One region of the Neorhizobium petrolearium genome, then DNA from elsewhere that is predicted to be linked to it. Evidence: predicted binding sites of a transcription regulator. Region 1 holds the regulator's gene; the other holds the start of a gene.
The links. Region 1 encodes LexA, which represses DNA repair genes until DNA is damaged. Its sites were predicted from a motif close to TGTTCNNNNTGTGTTCNG; they were not measured.

Region 1 (8,977 bases):
TCTTGGTAACAGATTTTGCCGTAGCAGACTTTGCCGCGGATTTGCGGCCGGATACAGACGCGGTTTTGGTCGGCGCCATTCATCCCTCCCTCTCGTGCTGCATGGAGAGCGGCTTTAGTGCCCCGACGCTGGCCGTCGGAAACCCGCTCCGGTTTCGAGGCCGTACCATAGGCAAGAAACGAGACCCCAGCAATGCCATAAATGCATGGCTCACATTCCGCACAACACACTGAAAAGACTTGCGAAATGTTAAGTTAACCAGATTCCGGTTAACTCAGAAGTAGTTATTGAAGATGACGATTTCGTCGTTGCGCGAAACATTGAGCTGATAGCGGGCGATCTCATCGAGCATATCTTTCTCCAGAGAGCCGTCACTCATGAGCTGCACCTGCCGCTCAAGCGCCTCGCGTCTGGCCGTCAGCTTGGCGAGCTCCTCGGCACGCGCCTGCCGCTGACGCTCGAATTCCTCGGTGGCGATCAGACCCAGATCACCATGCACAGAATGATAGCCGAAGTATGAAAGGAAGGCGACGGTAATGGCGGGAAGGACAAAACGACCGAATTTTCTTTGTCTGTGATGCTTCGTCCACATGCCCAATCAACGCCTTGTCACGCTCTACGGGGATCGCAGAAATCGATCCGAACAGAATTTCAAATTCGCAGAACTTGCTTAAGCAATCGCTAACTAGAATCGAGTCCGTCGATCTCGACATTCAGGACGTGGAAGCCCCTCATCCGCCCTGCCGGGCACCTTCTCCCCGTTCTGACGGGGAGAAGGAAATATGCCGCGCCGCCTTTGCCATTCGCAACGCCGCGCAAAGGGCACGTCCCCCCGCGGGCGAGAGGGCCAGGGTGAAGGGCTTGGAGTTTAGGCCTTCAGAATGCCGCGGCCGGCATAAGCCGCCTGCGGACCCAGCATTTCCTCGATGCGGATGAGCTGGTTGTACTTGGCAAGGCGGTCGGAGCGCGACAGCGAGCCGGTCTTGATCTGCCCGCAATTGGTGGCGACCGCGAGATCGGCGATGGTGGAATCCTCCGTCTCGCCCGAACGGTGCGACATCACGGCCGTGTAGCGCGCCTTGTGGGCGGTCTCGACGGCATCGAGCGTTTCCGAAAGCGAACCGATCTGGTTGACCTTGACGAGGATGGAGTTTGCGACACCCATGCGGATGCCGTCGCGCAGACGCGCGGAATTGGTGACGAAGAGGTCGTCGCCGACTAGCTGGCACGTGGCGCCGATCTTGTCGGTGAGCGCCTTCCAGCCGTCCCAGTCGTCCTCCGCCATGCCGTCCTCGATCGAAATGATCGGATACTTGCCGACGAGTTCAGCGAGGTAATCGGCCATGGCGCCGGATTCCAGCGTGCGGCCTTCGCCTTCCATCACGTATTTGCCGTCCTTGAAGAACTCCGTCGAGGCGCAGTCGAGCGCCAGGCAGACGTCGTCGCCCGGCTTGTAGCCGGCCTTCTCGACCGACTTGATGATGAAATCGAGGGCTTCCGGCGCGCTCTTCAGGCCCGGCGCGAAACCGCCCTCGTCGCCGACATTAGTGTTATGCCCCTGGGCGGCGAGTTCCCTCTTGAGGACGTGGAAGATTTCCGAACCCATGCGCACCGCGTCACGCAGCGTATCGGCGCCAACCGGCATGATCATGAATTCCTGGAAGTCGATCGGGTTGTCGGCATGGGCGCCGCCGTTGATGATGTTCATCATCGGAACGGGGAGGACATGCGCGTTCGGACCGCCCACGTAGCGGTAGAGCGGCAGGCCGGCGGATTCGGCGGCGGCCTTGGCGACGGCGAGCGACACACCGAGGATGGCATTGGCGCCGAGGCGCGACTTGTTCGGCGTGCCGTCGAGCGCGATCATCGTCTTGTCGATGTGGATCTGGCTTTCGGCATCGAAACCGCCGATCGCATCGAAGATCTCGGTGTTGACCGCTTCGACAGCCTTTTCGACGCCCTTGCCGCCGTAACGCTTGCCGCTGTCACGCAGTTCGACCGCCTCGTGCGCGCCGGTCGACGCGCCGGACGGAACAGCTGCACGGCCAAAAGAACCGTCTTCCAGATAGACATCCACTTCAACCGTCGGATTACCGCGGCTGTCGAGGATTTCACGGGCGATGATATCGGTGATGGCGGTCAAAAGACTCTCCCTGGGCTTGGACGTCGGATCTATATGGTTCGGGGTCACTGAACATGTCCCATAGTCAGTGACACGAAAATTACAATGGAGCCGCTTTTCGCGCTTTTTCAGGCGGGCGCTTCAGGCAGCCTTTGCGACCGCATCGAGAGCGATCAGCCTTTCGAGCAGCCGCGGCATGTCCTTGAGGTGTACCATGCTGGGGCCATCCGAAGGCGCATTGTCCGGGTCCTGATGGGTCTCGATGAAGACGCCCCCGACGCCAACCGCGACGGCCGCCCGCGCCAGCGTCTCGACGAATTCCCGCTGGCCGCCGGAAGAGCCGCCCTGCCCCCCCGGCTGCATCACCGAGTGGGTGGCGTCGAAGATCACCGGCGCGCCCATCGCCGCCATGATCGGCAGCGAGCGCATGTCGGAGATGAGCTGATTGTAACCGAAGGAAACGCCGCGTTCGCAGAGCAGCACATTCGGATTGCCGCTCTGGGTGAACTTGGCCAACACGTTCTTCATGTCCCAGGGCGCCAGGAACTGGCCCTTCTTGACATTGATGACGCGGCCGGTCTTCGCCGCAGCGACAAGCAAGTCCGTCTGGCGGCAAAGGAAGGCCGGGATCTGCAGCACGTCCACGGTCTGGGCGACGATGGCGCACTGCTCTTCCGTGTGAATGTCGGTGAGAACCGGGAAGCCGAATTCTTTCTTCAGATCGGTGAAGATTTCCATGGCGCTTTCGAGCCCGATGCCGCGCCTGCCGGAAATCGACGTACGGTTCGCCTTGTCGAAGGATGATTTGTAGACAAGCCCGATGCCGAGCTTGTCGCAAAGCTCCCTCAGCGCACCCGCCATCATGAAGGCGTGGTCGCGGCTTTCCATCTGGCACGGGCCGGCGATCAGCGACAGGCGGGCATCCTGTGCGAACACGACCTTGCCGTGCCCTTCACCGACGGAGACGCGCGGATTGGCGGAGACTTCCATGAGACTATTCCTCGAAACCGAACAACACACCCTGGCCGGGCGCCGCCTGGACCAGCACACGGCCTTCCCGGCGGACGAATGCGACGTCATTAGCAGCAAGGATGATCTCTGTCACGGCAAGATCGGCAGTCTTGAAGATGATCGCCCGGCCGCGCAGACCTTCGGCATTCGGCAACGGTGCAAGGGCGAATTCCGATTCGAGATCTTGATCCTGCATGACGCGGATGCGTGTGTTCGAAGCGACAAGCTCCACGGCCGCAGCTTCGATCCCGGCTTTCGCAAGCAGCACCTCTTCGAGCAGAGGCGCAAAATCGCCGGGCGATGCGGCCGAAAGAACGATCTCGCTCAAGCCGGTCACCGTATTGGAATGGCGTTCCAGTTCGCCTCGATCGGCCGGCAGGGGATTGATCCGCTGTGCGGAGAACAAGAAGAAGTCCGGCGCACGCTCGTCTCCCGCAAAGGCCAGCCGGAAGCTTGCCTCAGTCTCGGAACCATCCGGCATCTTCACGCCGCGGGAGAATTCCAGGATATCGCCCGCGGAAATCCCGCGCAGCCTGAAACGCGCGTGATCGGCTGCCGCATCGCCCGTGGCAACCGCGAGGGCCGAAAAGCCCTGCCTGTTACGCGCCTTGCGGAAGGCGAGATCCCGGGCGGTGAAGACATTGCCGCGCTTGGCCGCGGCTGCCGCCTGACGCCGGTTGGCGATCGCCAGCGGCTCCAGATAGGCCCCATCCGAGAAAAACACGCAGGCATTGGCCGTGCCGAAAGGATGAAAGGCCTCCGGCGCAACTGTAAATCCGAGTTCTGCCAGTCGTGAACGCGCGACGGCAAGGTCCGCCACCGGCAGAACGAGATGATCGATTAGTCTAGCATTCACGCGAGAGCCCCCAGAATCCGGAATCGCAGCACTACATTGGCAGCGGATCGGCTTCGAGCAAGTGGTGTCGGAAGAGATATGTTGCAGACATCCATGAAGAAAAATCATCATACTTCACGAAAATTTAGGGACTTGCGGAACACATATGGAACATATAGTGTATGTTCTTGATTTGTTTCCGACTCTCAAGGTGCCAAATATGCTCACGCGCAAACAGCAGGAATTGCTTCTGTTCATTCACGAACGCATGAAGGAATCCGGCGTGCCGCCCTCCTTCGACGAAATGAAGGACGCGCTCGACCTCGCGTCGAAGTCCGGCATCCACCGGCTGATCACCGCACTGGAGGAGCGCGGCTTCATCCGCCGCCTGCCGAACCGGGCACGTGCCCTTGAAGTCATCAAGCTGCCGGAAGCCTATCAGTCGAGCCTGCAGCCACGCCGCGGCTTCTCGCCGAGTGTTATCGAGGGCAGCCTCGGCAAGCCGCAGCCGGTCGCTGCCGCTCCGGCCAAGCCCGCAGCCAACGACGATCTCTCCAACGCCACCACGGTTCCCGTCATGGGCCGCATCGCCGCCGGCGTGCCCATCTCGGCGATCCAGAACAACACGCATGATATCGCAGTGCCCGCCGAGATGCTTGGTTCCGGCGAACATTACGCGCTGGAGGTCAAGGGTGATTCGATGATCGAGGCCGGCATCCTGGACGGCGACACGGTGATCATCCGCAACAGCAACACCGCCAATCCGGGAGACATCATCGTGGCGCTGGTGGACGAGGAGGAAGCGACGCTGAAGCGCTTCCGCCGCCGTGGCGCCTCGATCGCGCTGGAAGCCGCGAACCCGGCCTACGAAACACGGATATTCCCGCCCGACCGGGTAAAGGTTCAGGGCAAGCTGGTCGGCCTCATCCGCCGCTACCATTGATCAATTGCCGGAGCGGTTCCGGGAGCGCCGAGGCGAACGTCTTGTTCCGCCAGTCATAGTGGCGATGCCTGCTCCAGGGGCGGTCATGGCCGGCCATGGCGGGGCGAATAGTCCATTGCCGGATGTCGGCTGCGCCGTGCAGGGAAATTTCGAGCGCACCAGTCTTTCGCAAAGCATTGCCGTTGATCATCAATGCGCCGGAGCGGCAATGATCGAAACGGGCGCGCGGGGCGATGATGATATGGGCAGCATCGCAGGCCGCACCGGCATAACGGCTGTCTTCGACGGAGGCTATCATGGTGCCTCCGGAAGTTTTCACCCCGCAAAAGACACGCGGCTCGCAAACGAAATGACCGGCAGGCACCTGCCTGATGCGGGACCGCACTGCTTCGATTTCGGCCTGCGTCAGCTCGCGGCGCTCCTCAGATTTCCCATCGGGCGGTTTGTCTCCTGCTGATGACACGTCCGGTTTTATAGGATCGCCCAGGAGAAGTGCCCGTTTCCACTGGCCGTAGATGAAATCGGGCGGACGGGTGCGGTTGGTGGCAATGCCTTCCCTGCCTATCAGGGCAATCATCGTTCCGTCCTCGGAAACGAGAATATCCGGCAGGGGCTTCGATCGTTCGTGCCAGGAGAACAGCAATGCGGCGGCAACGAGCGGAATGCCGACCAGCCGAAGCCTGCTTCTCAAAAGTGTCAGCAGAAGAAAACCGGCCGTGGAGACAGGCAGGAACCAGGGATGCTGACGGCCGATACCGGCGTCGCCGCCCCAGGCCGCGACATGTCTTGCTATGGAGATCACCGCTTCCAGGCCGAGACCCATGAGCTTCAGGAAAGGCGCATCGAGCCCGAACGGTACGAGCAGCATGCCGACAAGTCCGGCCGGCATGACCACGAAAGAAATGATCGGCATGGCGGCGAGGTTTGCCGCCAGACCGCCGTAGGTCGCAATCCGATGGAAATGCTCGACCGAAAAGATCGCCGTCGACGTGCTGCCGATCAGGGTCGTGGCAAGAATGCCCGCAATGAATTTCCAGGAAGCCAGTACCGGCGTCACCACAGGGTGACGAATTTGCAGCGGTTCCGGATCGTGCTTTTTCGATCGATTTTTCCAGAGCGCATAACCGGCGACCAGCGCTGCGGTAGCCGCAAAGGACATCTGGAAGCTGGGCCCCAGGATTTCCGAGGGCGAAACGGCGATAATGATCAGGGCCGAAAGCGCCACGTTGCGCAAGCTGATCGACGGTCGGTCGAAGAAGACTGCGACAAGCATGACCGCCATCATGATATACGCCCGCTCGGCCGAAACACCGAAGCCGGAAATCAGGTAATAGGCGGTCGCCATCACGAGCGCGCCGGCGGCAGCGATCTTCTTCACCGGATAGGCCTGGGCAAACCCGGGAAAAAACGAAAGGACAGTGCGGACGCCGACGAAGAAGATGCCGGCGGCAAGCGCCATGTTCAGCCCGGAGATCGCGACGATATGGGCAAGTCCGGAAAGCCGGAGCGCCTCGGTGGTCTCCTTGGAAATAGCCCGGCGTTCGTCGGTCACGATCGCGGCTGCGAAGGCGCCCGCATCGCCCGGCACCGTTTCGCGAATATGGCTTGCAATGGCGCTGCGCAGATCAAAAAGCCCGCTTTCGAATTCTGCAATCCAGGCTCGCGGCAACGCCGGGCCTGCCTCCTTATTCGGCACTCCATAGAAAAAGCCGACGGCGCCGATACCATCGAAATAAGAAGAGAAGGCGAAATCGTTAAGCCCCGGCAGCGCAGGCCCCGAAGGCGGCGATATGCGTACCCGGCTGCTGATCGTCTCGCCGGTTCCCGCAGATTCGTGCCGCGCCCTGGCAAGCAGCGACACCCGCTCCGGCGGGCGTCGGATCTCGGGATTGGCCGTCCGTCCGACGCGGACTAAATAGCGCCAGCGTCCATTCGCATCGATTTCCCGCCGCTCGACCACGCCGGTCAGTTCGGTCGTCACCGGCGAATCGAGAACGACTGTACTTTGCCTCCATGTTTCCAGCTCCGCGAGCATCATGCCGCCGAGAAAGAGTGCGGCGGCGACCGGGATGATACGTGGCATGCCGAATTGGTGACGCGTTATGGCGGCAATTACGGTGCATGCGAGAAAAGCCACAAAAAACGGCAGAAAAGCCGGATCTTGCGGCAAGGAGAACCAGCATGCGGCCCCTGCACCGACGACAACGGGAACGAAGAGGAAGCCATGCCCATGCGCCTCCTCTTCCAAGATCATGGACGGCGCATTGCGCCACAGGCGCTTCAAACCCACGGATATACGATGCGGAAGCGCCCTCCCCGGATGCGCCACCGACCTTCGTTCGAACGCTGGAGAAAGCTCAGAAAGATGCCCCTGGTCCACCGATCGGGATGCGTCTTCGCCGAACGCGAAATCCATCGGCCTGGTTGCCGGCCGCCCCGTCTTGATCAGCTTCGGAAACGCAGTGTCTTCCGACATGAAACGCTAAGCCCGCCCCGTCGCCAAATCATGCGACGATGCAACCTGCGCGTTTCCCGCCCTCCCGTCAACTGCCCGGGAAACTTCAGCAATCCCAGAGACCTGAACCGGGTTGCAACAACAAGTTGGAAGCCCAAGCAAAAGCGGTTGCCTAATATTCTTTCGCGCTGCACAAAATGCTACCAACGACTGCTTGGCATCAGCTTTCGGATCATATAGCAAAGCATCGGACGCTTAATTCTTGTGACGCTTTTTGGGCGCCACGCCGCCAAAAGGTTGGAGGATCAGCATGACGGATAAAAGCGCAAACGTGGTAGTCGGCGACAGACAAGTCGATCTGCCGATCAAGTCGGGCTCCATCGGTCCGGACGTAATCGACATCGGTTCCCTCTACAAGCAGACCGGTACCTTCACCTACGATCCGGGCTTCACTTCGACAGCATCTTGCGAATCCAAGATCACCTATATCGATGGCGACGAAGGCATCCTGCTGCATCGCGGCTATCCGATCGAGCAGCTCGCCGAGCACGGCGATTTCCTGGAAACCTGCTACCTGCTTCTCTACGGCGAACTGCCCACCGCCGCCCAGAAGAAGGACTTCGACTATCGCGTCACGCATCACACGATGGTGCACGAGCAGATGAGCCGCTTCTTCACCGGCTTCCGCCGCGACGCTCATCCGATGGCCGTCATGTGTGGCTGCGTCGGCGCACTTTCCGCCTTCTACCACGACTCGACCGACATCACCGATCCGCATCAGCGCATGGTCGCTTCGCTGCGCATGATCGCCAAGATGCCGACCCTTGCCGCGATGGCCTACAAATACCACATCGGCCAGCCCTTCGTTTATCCGCAGAACAACCTGGACTATGCGTCGAACTTCCTGCGCATGTGCTTTGCCGTTCCGTGCGAAGAATATGTCGTCAATCCGGTGCTGTCGCGCGCCATGGACCGCATCTTCATCCTGCATGCGGACCATGAACAGAACGCATCGACCTCGACGGTCCGCCTCGCAGGTTCCTCCGGCGCCAACCCGTTCGCCTGCATCGCGGCCGGCATCGCCTGCCTTTGGGGCCCGGCCCATGGCGGCGCCAACGAAGCGGCACTCAACATGCTGACGGAAATCGGCACGGTCGACCGCATCCCGGAATATATCGCCCGCGCCAAGGACAAGAACGATCCGTTCCGTCTGATGGGTTTCGGCCACCGCGTCTACAAGAACTACGATCCGCGCGCCAAGATCATGCAGAAGACGACGCACGAAGTTCTCGGCGAGCTCGGCCACAAGGACGATCCGCTGCTGCAGGTCGCCATGGAGCTGGAGCGCATCGCGCTTACCGACGAATATTTCATCGAGAAGAAGCTCTACCCGAACATCGACTTCTATTCGGGCATCACGCTGAAGGCGATGGGCTTCCCCACCACGATGTTCACCGTCCTCTTCGCGCTTGCCCGTACCGTCGGCTGGATCGCCCAGTGGGCCGAGATGATCGAAGATCCGCAGCAGCGCATCGGTCGCCCCCGCCAGCTCTACACCGGCGAGCCGATGCGGGACTACCTGCCGATCTCCAAGCGCTGATCGAAGCCAAA
Region 2 (8,977 bases), 230 kb from region 1:
GTCGACAAACTCCATGCCTGAGACCACCTTGCCGATGACCGTATATTGGCCGTTCAGGAAAGAGCCCTGATCAAACATGATGAAGAATTGCGAATTGGCGGAATTCGGGCTTTGCGCGCGCGCCATCCCAACTGTGCCGCGCTCGAACGGGACCTTGGAGAATTCGGCTGGAAGATCCGGCAGGTCGGAGCCGCCGGTGCCGGCGCGGCCGGGGTTGTAACCTGGGCCGCCTTCCTTGCCGAACTGGACGTCGCCGGTCTGGGCCATGAAGCCATCGATGACGCGGTGGAAGACGACATTGTCATAAGCGCCCTTGGCGGCAAGCGCCTCGACCTGCGCCACATGCTTCGGAGCGACCTCCGGCATCAACTGGATCACAACCGGACCATCCTTGAGCTGGATCGTCAGGACATCGTCCGGCGCGGCAAAAGCCGGCATGACCATGGAAGCGAGGGCGAAAGCGCCGGCAATGGCGAAACCAAGCAATTTCATACGGAACTCCGGGTTCGGAAACGATCAGCGTTTCAGCTTGTTATTCAGGGCTTTGAGGACTGCGGCAGGCACAAAGGCGCTGACATCGCCGCCCATGGAGGCGATCTGCCGGACCAATGTGGCCGTAATGGGCCGTGAGGCGGTGCCCGCTGGCAGGAAGACAGTCTGGATATCCGGCGCCATCTGCCTGTTCATGCCGGCCATCTGCATTTCGTAATCGAGATCGGTTCCATCCCTCAGCCCGCGGATCAGAAGTGCCGCACCGTTGGCGCGGGCCGCATCGACCACAAGATTATCGAAAGAAACCACGGAAACATTGGTTGCCTTGCCGGGCAGGACTTCAAAAAGCGATGCGCGGATGAGTTCGGCTCGCTCCTCGAAGGTGAACATCGGAACCTTGCCCGGATGAATGCCGATCGCGACGATCACCGTCTCGGCAACATTGAGTGCCTGGACGAGCACATCCAGATGACCGTGGGTCATCGGATCAAAAGAACCGGGATAAAAAGCAGTCGTCATGCCGAGTGGCCTGTTCCAACGAATTCTCCGGCCTTTTGTCACGGAAGGCTGCTCGCCGCAAGACTCTCCCAATTCTGAACGGAAGATGAATGCCCCGTTCAAGGGTGTTTCAGCGGCATTGTGATCTTATGCGCATCGTGGCGGGCACTAAGCCCCGTCCGTATCGAGGGAGAAACGAAGGAAAGATGCTGGCGGTGATAGTGATGGGGGCCGTGATGATTGCTTTCCTGGTGGAAGCCATGGTCGTCGCTTTCGGACCAGACGAAGCGTGAAATGGTCGAATTCTGAACGCCAGATGAACGGGCCATTCAAGGACGCTTCAGAGCAATCCGGCTAAGTTTCTCTCAAAATGCGGTGGAACCTGTTTGCGCGACGCGCGTTCAGGCAAACAAGAAGGACAGACGGAGATGATCGCGAAAAGGAAAACGGTCATGCCTGACAAGATCACCATGATCAACCTGGTGTGGACGGCAATGATCGCTGTAATGCTGACGGCAACAGTAACCCTTTATCAAGATAAATCCGAATTGACCGATCTCAATTACCCGCAGGTAACGGGTCGCTATAGCGATCTCTCGTATTACTGACGCGGGTACACGAACCAGAAGGGATGACCATGTTCGTGACGTTGACTGTACTTGCAGGCTTGATCAGCATCATGTTCGTGGCATCCGTGGCATCCACGATTTCCGAACTTCGCCGTGAGCGCGAGGACATGAAGGATTTTCGTGATTTCGCGCGTCGTCACAGCGCGTTCTAAGCAAATTCACAGTAGTACGGACCGGATCACGCAGAACTCCCGTCGCGACCGGTTCAAACAAAAGCCGGAGGATCAGATCCTCCGGCTTTTAACTTTTGTTCGGCTCGTCCAGTTCTGAAGAGGCGCGGCCTACTCGGCCGTACCTTCATCCGTCGGTCCGCCTTCCGGACCTGCACCGATATCACCAGTCTCCGCCGTCACCTCTTCAGGCAGACCATTGCCGTTTTCCTCGTCGCCTTCCGGCTCGCTGATACGCTCGACCGATACGACTTTCTCATCCTTGGCAGTGGAGAAGATCGTCACACCCTTGGTCGCACGGCTGGCGATGCGGATGCCGCTGACGGGCACACGGATCAGCACGCCGCCATCCGAAACAAGCATGATCTGGTCATTTTCCTCAACCGGGAAGGCGGCGACCAGTTCGCCGATCTCGGCGGTCTTGGACGTATCGGTGGCGCGGATACCCTTGCCCCCGCGTCCGGATGTGCGGAAATCATAGGAGGACGAACGCTTGCCGAAGCCTTTTTCCGAAACCGTCAGCACGAATTCCTCGCGTGCCTTCAGCTCTTCATAACGTTCATCGGAAAGCAGCCCTCCCTCGGTGACTTCCTCGCCAACGAGAGCAATATCCTCCTCGTCGACGCCCGCCGCGCGGCGTTCGGCCGCCGAGCGCTTGAGATAGGCTGCACGCTCCCAGGGCTCCGCATCGACATGGCCGACAATGGTCATCGAGATGATGCGATCCCCCTCGCCGAGCGTAATGCCACGCACGCCGATCGAATTGCGGCCGGCGAAGACGCGCACATCATCGACAGGGAAGCGGATGCATTGACCAAGCGCGGTCGTCAGCAGCACGTCGTCACCCGGTTCGTTGACGTCCGAGTTCGGACCCTTGCAGGTCTCGACGGAGAGGATCTCGTCGCCCTCCTCCTCGAGCTTCATGGCGATCTTGCCGTTGCGGTTCACCTGCACGAAGTCCGAAAGCTTGTTGCGGCGGACGGTGCCGCGCGTGGTCGAGAACATGACGTCCAGGTTATCCCAGGTCGATTCGTCCTCGGGCAACGGCATGATCGTGGTGATGCGTTCGCCGGATTCCAGCGGAAGCATGTTGATCAGTGCCTTGCCGCGCGACTGCGGCGTACCGATCGGCAGGCGCCAGACCTTTTCCTTGTAGACGATGCCGCGCGAAGAGAAGAACAGCACCGGCGTGTGCGTGTTTGCAACGAACAGGCGGGTGACGAAATCCTCATCACGCGTCGCCATGCCGGAACGGCCCTTGCCGCCGCGGCGCTGGGCGCGATAGGTGCCGAGCGGCACGCGCTTGATGTAACCGAGATGCGAAACGGTGACGACCATGTCTTCACGGGCGATGAGATCCTCATCGTCCATATCCGGACCGCCTTCGAGAATCTCGGTGCGCCGCGGCGTGCCAAATTCGTCACGGACTGCGGCGAGTTCGTCCTTGACGATCTGCTGGATGCGAAGACGTGACGACAGGATTTCGAGATAGTCGCTGATCTCGACACCGATCTTGTTCAACTCGTCGCCGATTTCATCGCGGCCCAGAGCCGTCAAGCGCGCAAGACGCAGTTCGAGAATTGCGCGAGCCTGCTCTTCCGACAGGTTATAGGTGCCGTCATCATTGATCTTATGGCGCGGATCATCGATCAGGCGGATCAGCGCCTCGACATCGTGAGCCGGCCAGCGGCGGGTCATCAACTGTTCGCGCGCCGTCTGCGGATCGGGCGCACGGCGGATCAGCAAAATGATCTCGTCGATATTGGCAACCGCAATCGCGAGCCCCACCAAGACGTGCGCACGCTCGCGCGCCTTACGCAGCAGGTATTTCGTGCGCCGGCTCACCACCTCCTCGCGGAAGGACACGAAGGCCTTCAGCATGTCGATGAGCGCGAGTTGTTCAGGCTTGCCGCCGTTCAGCGCCACCATGTTGCAGCCGAAAGAGGTCTGCAGCGGCGTATAGCGATAAAGCTGATTGAGGATCACATCCGCATTGGCGTCGCGCTTCAGCTCGACCACCACGCGGTAACCCTGGCGGTCTGATTCATCGCGCAGGTCGGAAATGCCCTCGATGCGCTTTTCCCGCACGAGTTCGCCGATCTTCTCGACCATCGATGCCTTGTTCACCTGATAGGGAACCTCGGTGATGATGATCTGCTCGCGGTCGCCCCGCATCGGTTCGATCGTGGCGCGTCCGCGCATGATGACCGAGCCGCGGCCCGTCTCATAGGCCGACTTGATGCCGGAACGGCCGAGGATAAGGGCGCCGGTCGGGAAGTCCGGACCGGGAATGATCTCCATCAGCTCCGGCAGCTCGATCGCCGGATTGTCGATCATGGCAATGCAGCCATTGATGACTTCCGAGAGGTTGTGCGGCGGTATGTTGGTCGCCATGCCGACGGCGATGCCGCCGGCACCATTGACCAGAAGGTTCGGAAACTTCGCCGGCAGCACGACGGGTTCCGAGAGCGTGCCGTCGTAGTTGTCGCGGAAATCGACCGTCTCCTTGTCGAGGTCGTCGAGGAGGGAATGGGCAGCCTTTTCAAGGCGACATTCGGTATAGCGTTCGGCCGCCGGCGGGTCGCCGTCGATCGAACCAAAATTGCCCTGGCCGTCGATCAGCGGCAGGCGGAGCGACCAGTCCTGCGCCATACGGGCGAGCGCATCATAGATCGCCAGGTTGCCGTGCGGATGGTATTTACCCATCACGTCCCCGGTGACACGGGCGCATTTGACGTATTTCTTGTTCCAGTCGATCCCCAGTTCCGACATGCCATAGAGGATGCGCCGGTGAACCGGTTTCAGTCCGTCTCGGACGTCCGGGAGAGCGCGGCTGACGATCACACTCATGGCGTAATCGAGATAGGACCGCTGCATCTCCTCCATGATGGAAATGGGTTCGATGCCTGGAGGCAGCTTTCCGCCGCCGGGTGTGCTTTGCTCAGTCAAATCGGATCACGATCTCTGTTCGGAATCAGTTGGTTGTTTATAGCGGAAAGCGGTTCCGAGCGCCAATTTCCACCGTGGTTTTGAACAGCTTTTGCGGTGTTTTCCGGGCATTGTACAAGACATAGCACCTCATTTTCGAAAACCCGTTGCAGGCTTCCCTAAACCGCGCGCCTGTCCTAACAATCTTCGCATGCGACTGCAAGGATGCAGCCTGACAGGAGAGGATATGGCCACCCCGGATATGCTGGTCAATGCACTGACCACGATGCTTGTGACACTCGATCCACCGGGGCTTGCGCCGGTCTTCCTGGGACTGACCGTCGGCATGACTGCGCTCCAAAGGCGGCATGTGGCGCTTCGGGGATCGCTGATTGCGTTCGGCATCCTGGCCGTCTTCGCTCTCTTCGGCTCGGGCGTGCTCGGCATCCTGGGGATTTCGATCGGCGCCTTTCGTATTGCCGGCGGCCTGCTTCTCTTCTGGATATCCTTCGAGATGGTCTTCGAAAGACGCCAGGAGCGGAAGGAAAAGACCTCTCAGGCGGCAATCACCATCGACCATATCCACAATATCGCGGTCTTTCCGCTCGCCCTGCCGCTGATCGCCGGGCCAGGCGCCATTTCCGCGACCGTGCTGCTTGCCGGAACATTCCCCGGCCCACTTGACCGCGCCCTGCTGATCGGTGTCATCGGCTTGATCATGCTGCTGGTCTACGTCACCCTGCTGATCGCAGAACGTCTCGACCGTTTTCTTGGCGTCACCGGCCGGGCGATCCTCACCCGCCTGCTGGGCGTCATCCTCGCCGCCCTGTCCGTCCAGTTCATCGTGGACGGCGTGCGTTCGGCTTTTCATCTATAGAGCCCGCGACAAAGCGCCGTTTTCTGCTAAAAGCGCTCGCCAACCGGAATGCCATCAATCGGAATCGAAAGTCCATCATGCAACGCACCCTACGCCGGCTTCTGCCCGAAGCCAGCCCCATCAGTACGAGGGAAAGACTGCGCGCCGCTCTCGGCGCTCTGACGGGAATTCTGGTCACGGGGATGATCGGAGGCCTGGCCTTGCGGGCCGACGCATCGCTTCCGGCCCTGATTGCGCCGATGGGAGCCTCGGCCGTCCTGCTCTTTGCCGTGCCGTCCAGCCCGCTCGCCCAGCCCTGGTCGATCCTCTGCGGCAATACTGTTGCAGCGCTGGTCGGCGTGACCGCCGCCTTGCTCATCAATGATCTGTTCGTAGCATCAGCGGCTGCGATCGGTATCGCGATCGCTCTCATGATGACCTTCCGCTGCCTGCATCCGCCGAGCGGTGCGATCGCACTTACCGCCGTACTCGGCGGGCCGGCCATCCATGAACTTGGATACGGCTTTGTCCTCTGGCCGGTCGCAGGCAATTCGCTGGCCCTGCTCGTGCTTGCCCTGATCTTCAACAACCTGACGGGACGCCCCTACCCTCACGCGATCAAGCCGCCCACGACTGATCACGGCACCGCCGATCCCGCTCCCGTTCAGCGCATCGGCTTCACGTCAGAGGACCTCGACGAGGTGCTGAAGGAATATGACGAATTTCTCGATATCGACCGCGACGATCTCGAAACCATCCTGCGGCGAACGGAATTGCGCTCCTATCGCCGCCGCGCCGTCCATCTCGATTGTGCCAGCATCATGTCCCGCGACGTCGTCGCAGTCGCGCCCGACAACTCGCTGAAGGAAGCGCATGACCTGATGCGCGCCCATCATTTCAAGGCCCTGCCCGTTACCAATGACAAAGCCGAGGTCGTCGGCATCGTTACGCAGACCGATTTCCTCGACAAGGCGAACTGGACCAAAGGACGGCCCAGGATCGGCTTCGGCCAACGCCTGCGCCTGGTGCTTTCCGGCAAAAGCGCGCCCAGCGACACGATCAAGGACATCATGACTGCACCCGTCAGAACCGTTAGTCCCGACACGCCCGTTGCCGATGCCATCGTCATCTTTGCCGAGGAAGGACTGCACTACCTGCCGGTCACCCGGAGCAATAATAAACTCGTGGGGATATTATCACAGTCGGATGTCCTGGTGGCGATGCTCGCCGACGGAGCAACCCAAGACGCCGATATGCGTCTAAGCGCCTGAAATGAAACAGAGCGCTCAGGCATCAATCCCTGCAGGTGTTGATGAAAGTCGAGGAAATCCTCGATTCTAGAACGGGATATCGTCGTCGAGATCGCGCGAGAAATTCCCGCCTGCCGGCTGCTGGCTGCCACCACGAGCCGGGCCGCCCGACGGCCGGCCATAATCATCGCCACCACCGAAGTCACCGCCGCCGTAGTCGTTCCCGACGCGATTGTTACCGCCGCCACCGTAACCACCTCGATCGCCACCGCCCTCACCCCGACCATCGAGCATGGTGAGCGTCGAATTGAAACCCTGCAGCACCACTTCCGTCGTATAACGGTCGTTGCCGCTCTGGTCCTGCCATTTGCGGGTCTGCAACTGGCCTTCGATATAAAGCTTGGCGCCCTTCTTCACATACTGCTCGACAACCTTGCAGAGGCCTTCGTTGAAGACGACGACATTGTGCCATTCGGTCTTTTCCCGGCGCTCGCCGGAATTCCGGTCGCGCCAGGTCTCGGAGGTCGCAATGCGCAGGTTGGCGATCGGCCGGCCATCCTGTGTGCGGCGAATTTCCGGATCGGCCCCGACATTCCCCACCAGAATGACCTTGTTCACGCTACCAGCCATAACTCTTCACCTCGTCTCTGCCGCATCCCGCGGACTTAAAACCAATCATGACACTTTAGCCCATCGGCCTCACTCATTGGGCGCCGATGATTTTTAATCCACAGGCAAATTTGTTCTTTATTTGTTCTATTTTATTCCTATAGTGCTGTCAACCGACTCGAAATGGCGCTGCATTGCAGCAAGTTTCCGTCTCGACAGCGACGGATCAATCACTACATAAGGACCTTCGATCCTCCCGAGAGCATGAAGATGAGTGAACTCAAAACCATTTCAATACGTGGTGCGCGCGAGCACAATTTGAAGGGCATCGATCTCGACCTGCCGCGCAATTCGCTGATCGTCATGACCGGGCTTTCCGGCTCGGGCAAGTCTTCGCTTGCCTTCGACACGATCTATGCCGAGGGTCAGCGGCGCTATGTCGAGAGCCTTTCGGCCTATGCACGCCAGTTCCTGGAAATGATGCAGAAGCCGGACGTCGACCAGATCGACGGGCTTTCGCCGGCGATCTCAATCGAACAGAAAACGACCTCGCGCAATCCCCGTTCGACGGTCGGCACGGTCACCGAGATCTACGATTATATGCGCCTGCTCTTCGCACGCGTCGGCGTGCCCTATTCGCCGGCTACGGGCCTGCCGATCGAGAGCCAGACGGTCAGCCAGATGGTCGACCGCATCCTCTCCTTCGAAGAAGGAACGCGCCTTTATATCCTGGCGCCGATGATCCGCGGACGTAAGGGCGAGTACAAGAAGGAACTCGCCGATCTGATGAAAAAGGGTTTCCAGCGCGTCAAGGTCGACGGGCAGTTCTACGAAATCGCCGACGTCCCGGCGCTCGACAAGAAATACAAGCACGATATCGACGTGGTCGTCGATCGCCTGGTGGTCCGCTCCGACATCTCGGCGCGCCTGGCGGACAGCCTTGAAACCTCGCTGAAACTGGCCGACGGACTGGCGGTCGCCGAATTCGCCGACAAGCCTCTGCCGCCGGAGGAGACTTCGGCCGGCGGATCCGCCAACAAGTCCCTCAACGAAACGCACGAACGGGTGCTGTTCTCTGAAAAATTCGCCTGCCCCGTTTCCGGATTTACCATTTCGGAAATCGAGCCGCGGCTGTTTTCGTTCAACAATCCCTTTGGTGCCTGCCCGACCTGCGATGGTCTCGGCTCGCAGCAAAAGGTGGATGAAGCGCTGATCGTGCCGGAGCCGGCCCGGACGCTGCGCGATGGCGCGATTGCTCCCTGGGCGAAATCCACCTCGCCCTATTACAACCAGACGCTCGAAGCGCTTGGCAAGGTTTTCGGCTTCAAGCTCTCCTGCCGCTGGAACGAGCTCTCGGAAGAGGCGCAAAGGGCGATCCTGCACGGGACCGAGGAGAAGATCGAATTCCATTATGCCGACGGCGCCCGCTCCTACAAGACTGTGAAGACTTTCGAAGGCATCGTGCCGAATCTCGAGCGCCGCTGGAAGGAAACCGATTCCGCATGGGCGCGTGAGGATATCGAGCGCTACATGTCCGCCGCTCCC

Region 2: uvrA (excinuclease ABC subunit UvrA) is a predicted target of LexA. The motif match lies at 7,565-7,582, and genes of this name have one in related genera.

The regions. Positions count from the first base shown of each region.
Region 1 covers NZ_CP123000.1:1,686,440-1,695,416, reverse strand. The annotation lists gene pdhA (pyruvate dehydrogenase (acetyl-transferring) E1 component subunit alpha) at 1-79, opposite strand, end outside; gene QEO92_RS08750 (FtsB family cell division protein) at 275-592, opposite strand; gene eno (phosphopyruvate hydratase) at 869-2,143, opposite strand; gene kdsA (3-deoxy-8-phosphooctulonate synthase) at 2,264-3,112, opposite strand; gene QEO92_RS08735 (VOC family protein) at 3,117-3,989, opposite strand; gene lexA (transcriptional repressor LexA) at 4,189-4,911, shown strand; gene QEO92_RS08725 (ComEC/Rec2 family competence protein) at 4,892-7,165, opposite strand; gene gltA (citrate synthase) at 7,677-8,966, shown strand.
Region 2 covers NZ_CP123000.1:1,918,107-1,927,083, reverse strand. The annotation lists gene QEO92_RS09830 (peptidylprolyl isomerase) at 1-492, opposite strand, end outside; gene coaD (pantetheine-phosphate adenylyltransferase) at 517-1,011, opposite strand; gene QEO92_RS09820 (hypothetical protein) at 1,110-1,319, opposite strand; gene QEO92_RS09815 (hypothetical protein) at 1,443-1,598, shown strand; gene QEO92_RS09810 (hypothetical protein) at 1,628-1,771, shown strand; gene gyrA (DNA gyrase subunit A) at 1,901-4,738, opposite strand; gene QEO92_RS09800 (MarC family protein) at 4,965-5,594, shown strand; gene QEO92_RS09795 (HPP family protein) at 5,672-6,844, shown strand; gene QEO92_RS09790 (single-stranded DNA-binding protein) at 6,911-7,453, opposite strand; gene uvrA (excinuclease ABC subunit UvrA) at 7,703-8,977, shown strand, end outside.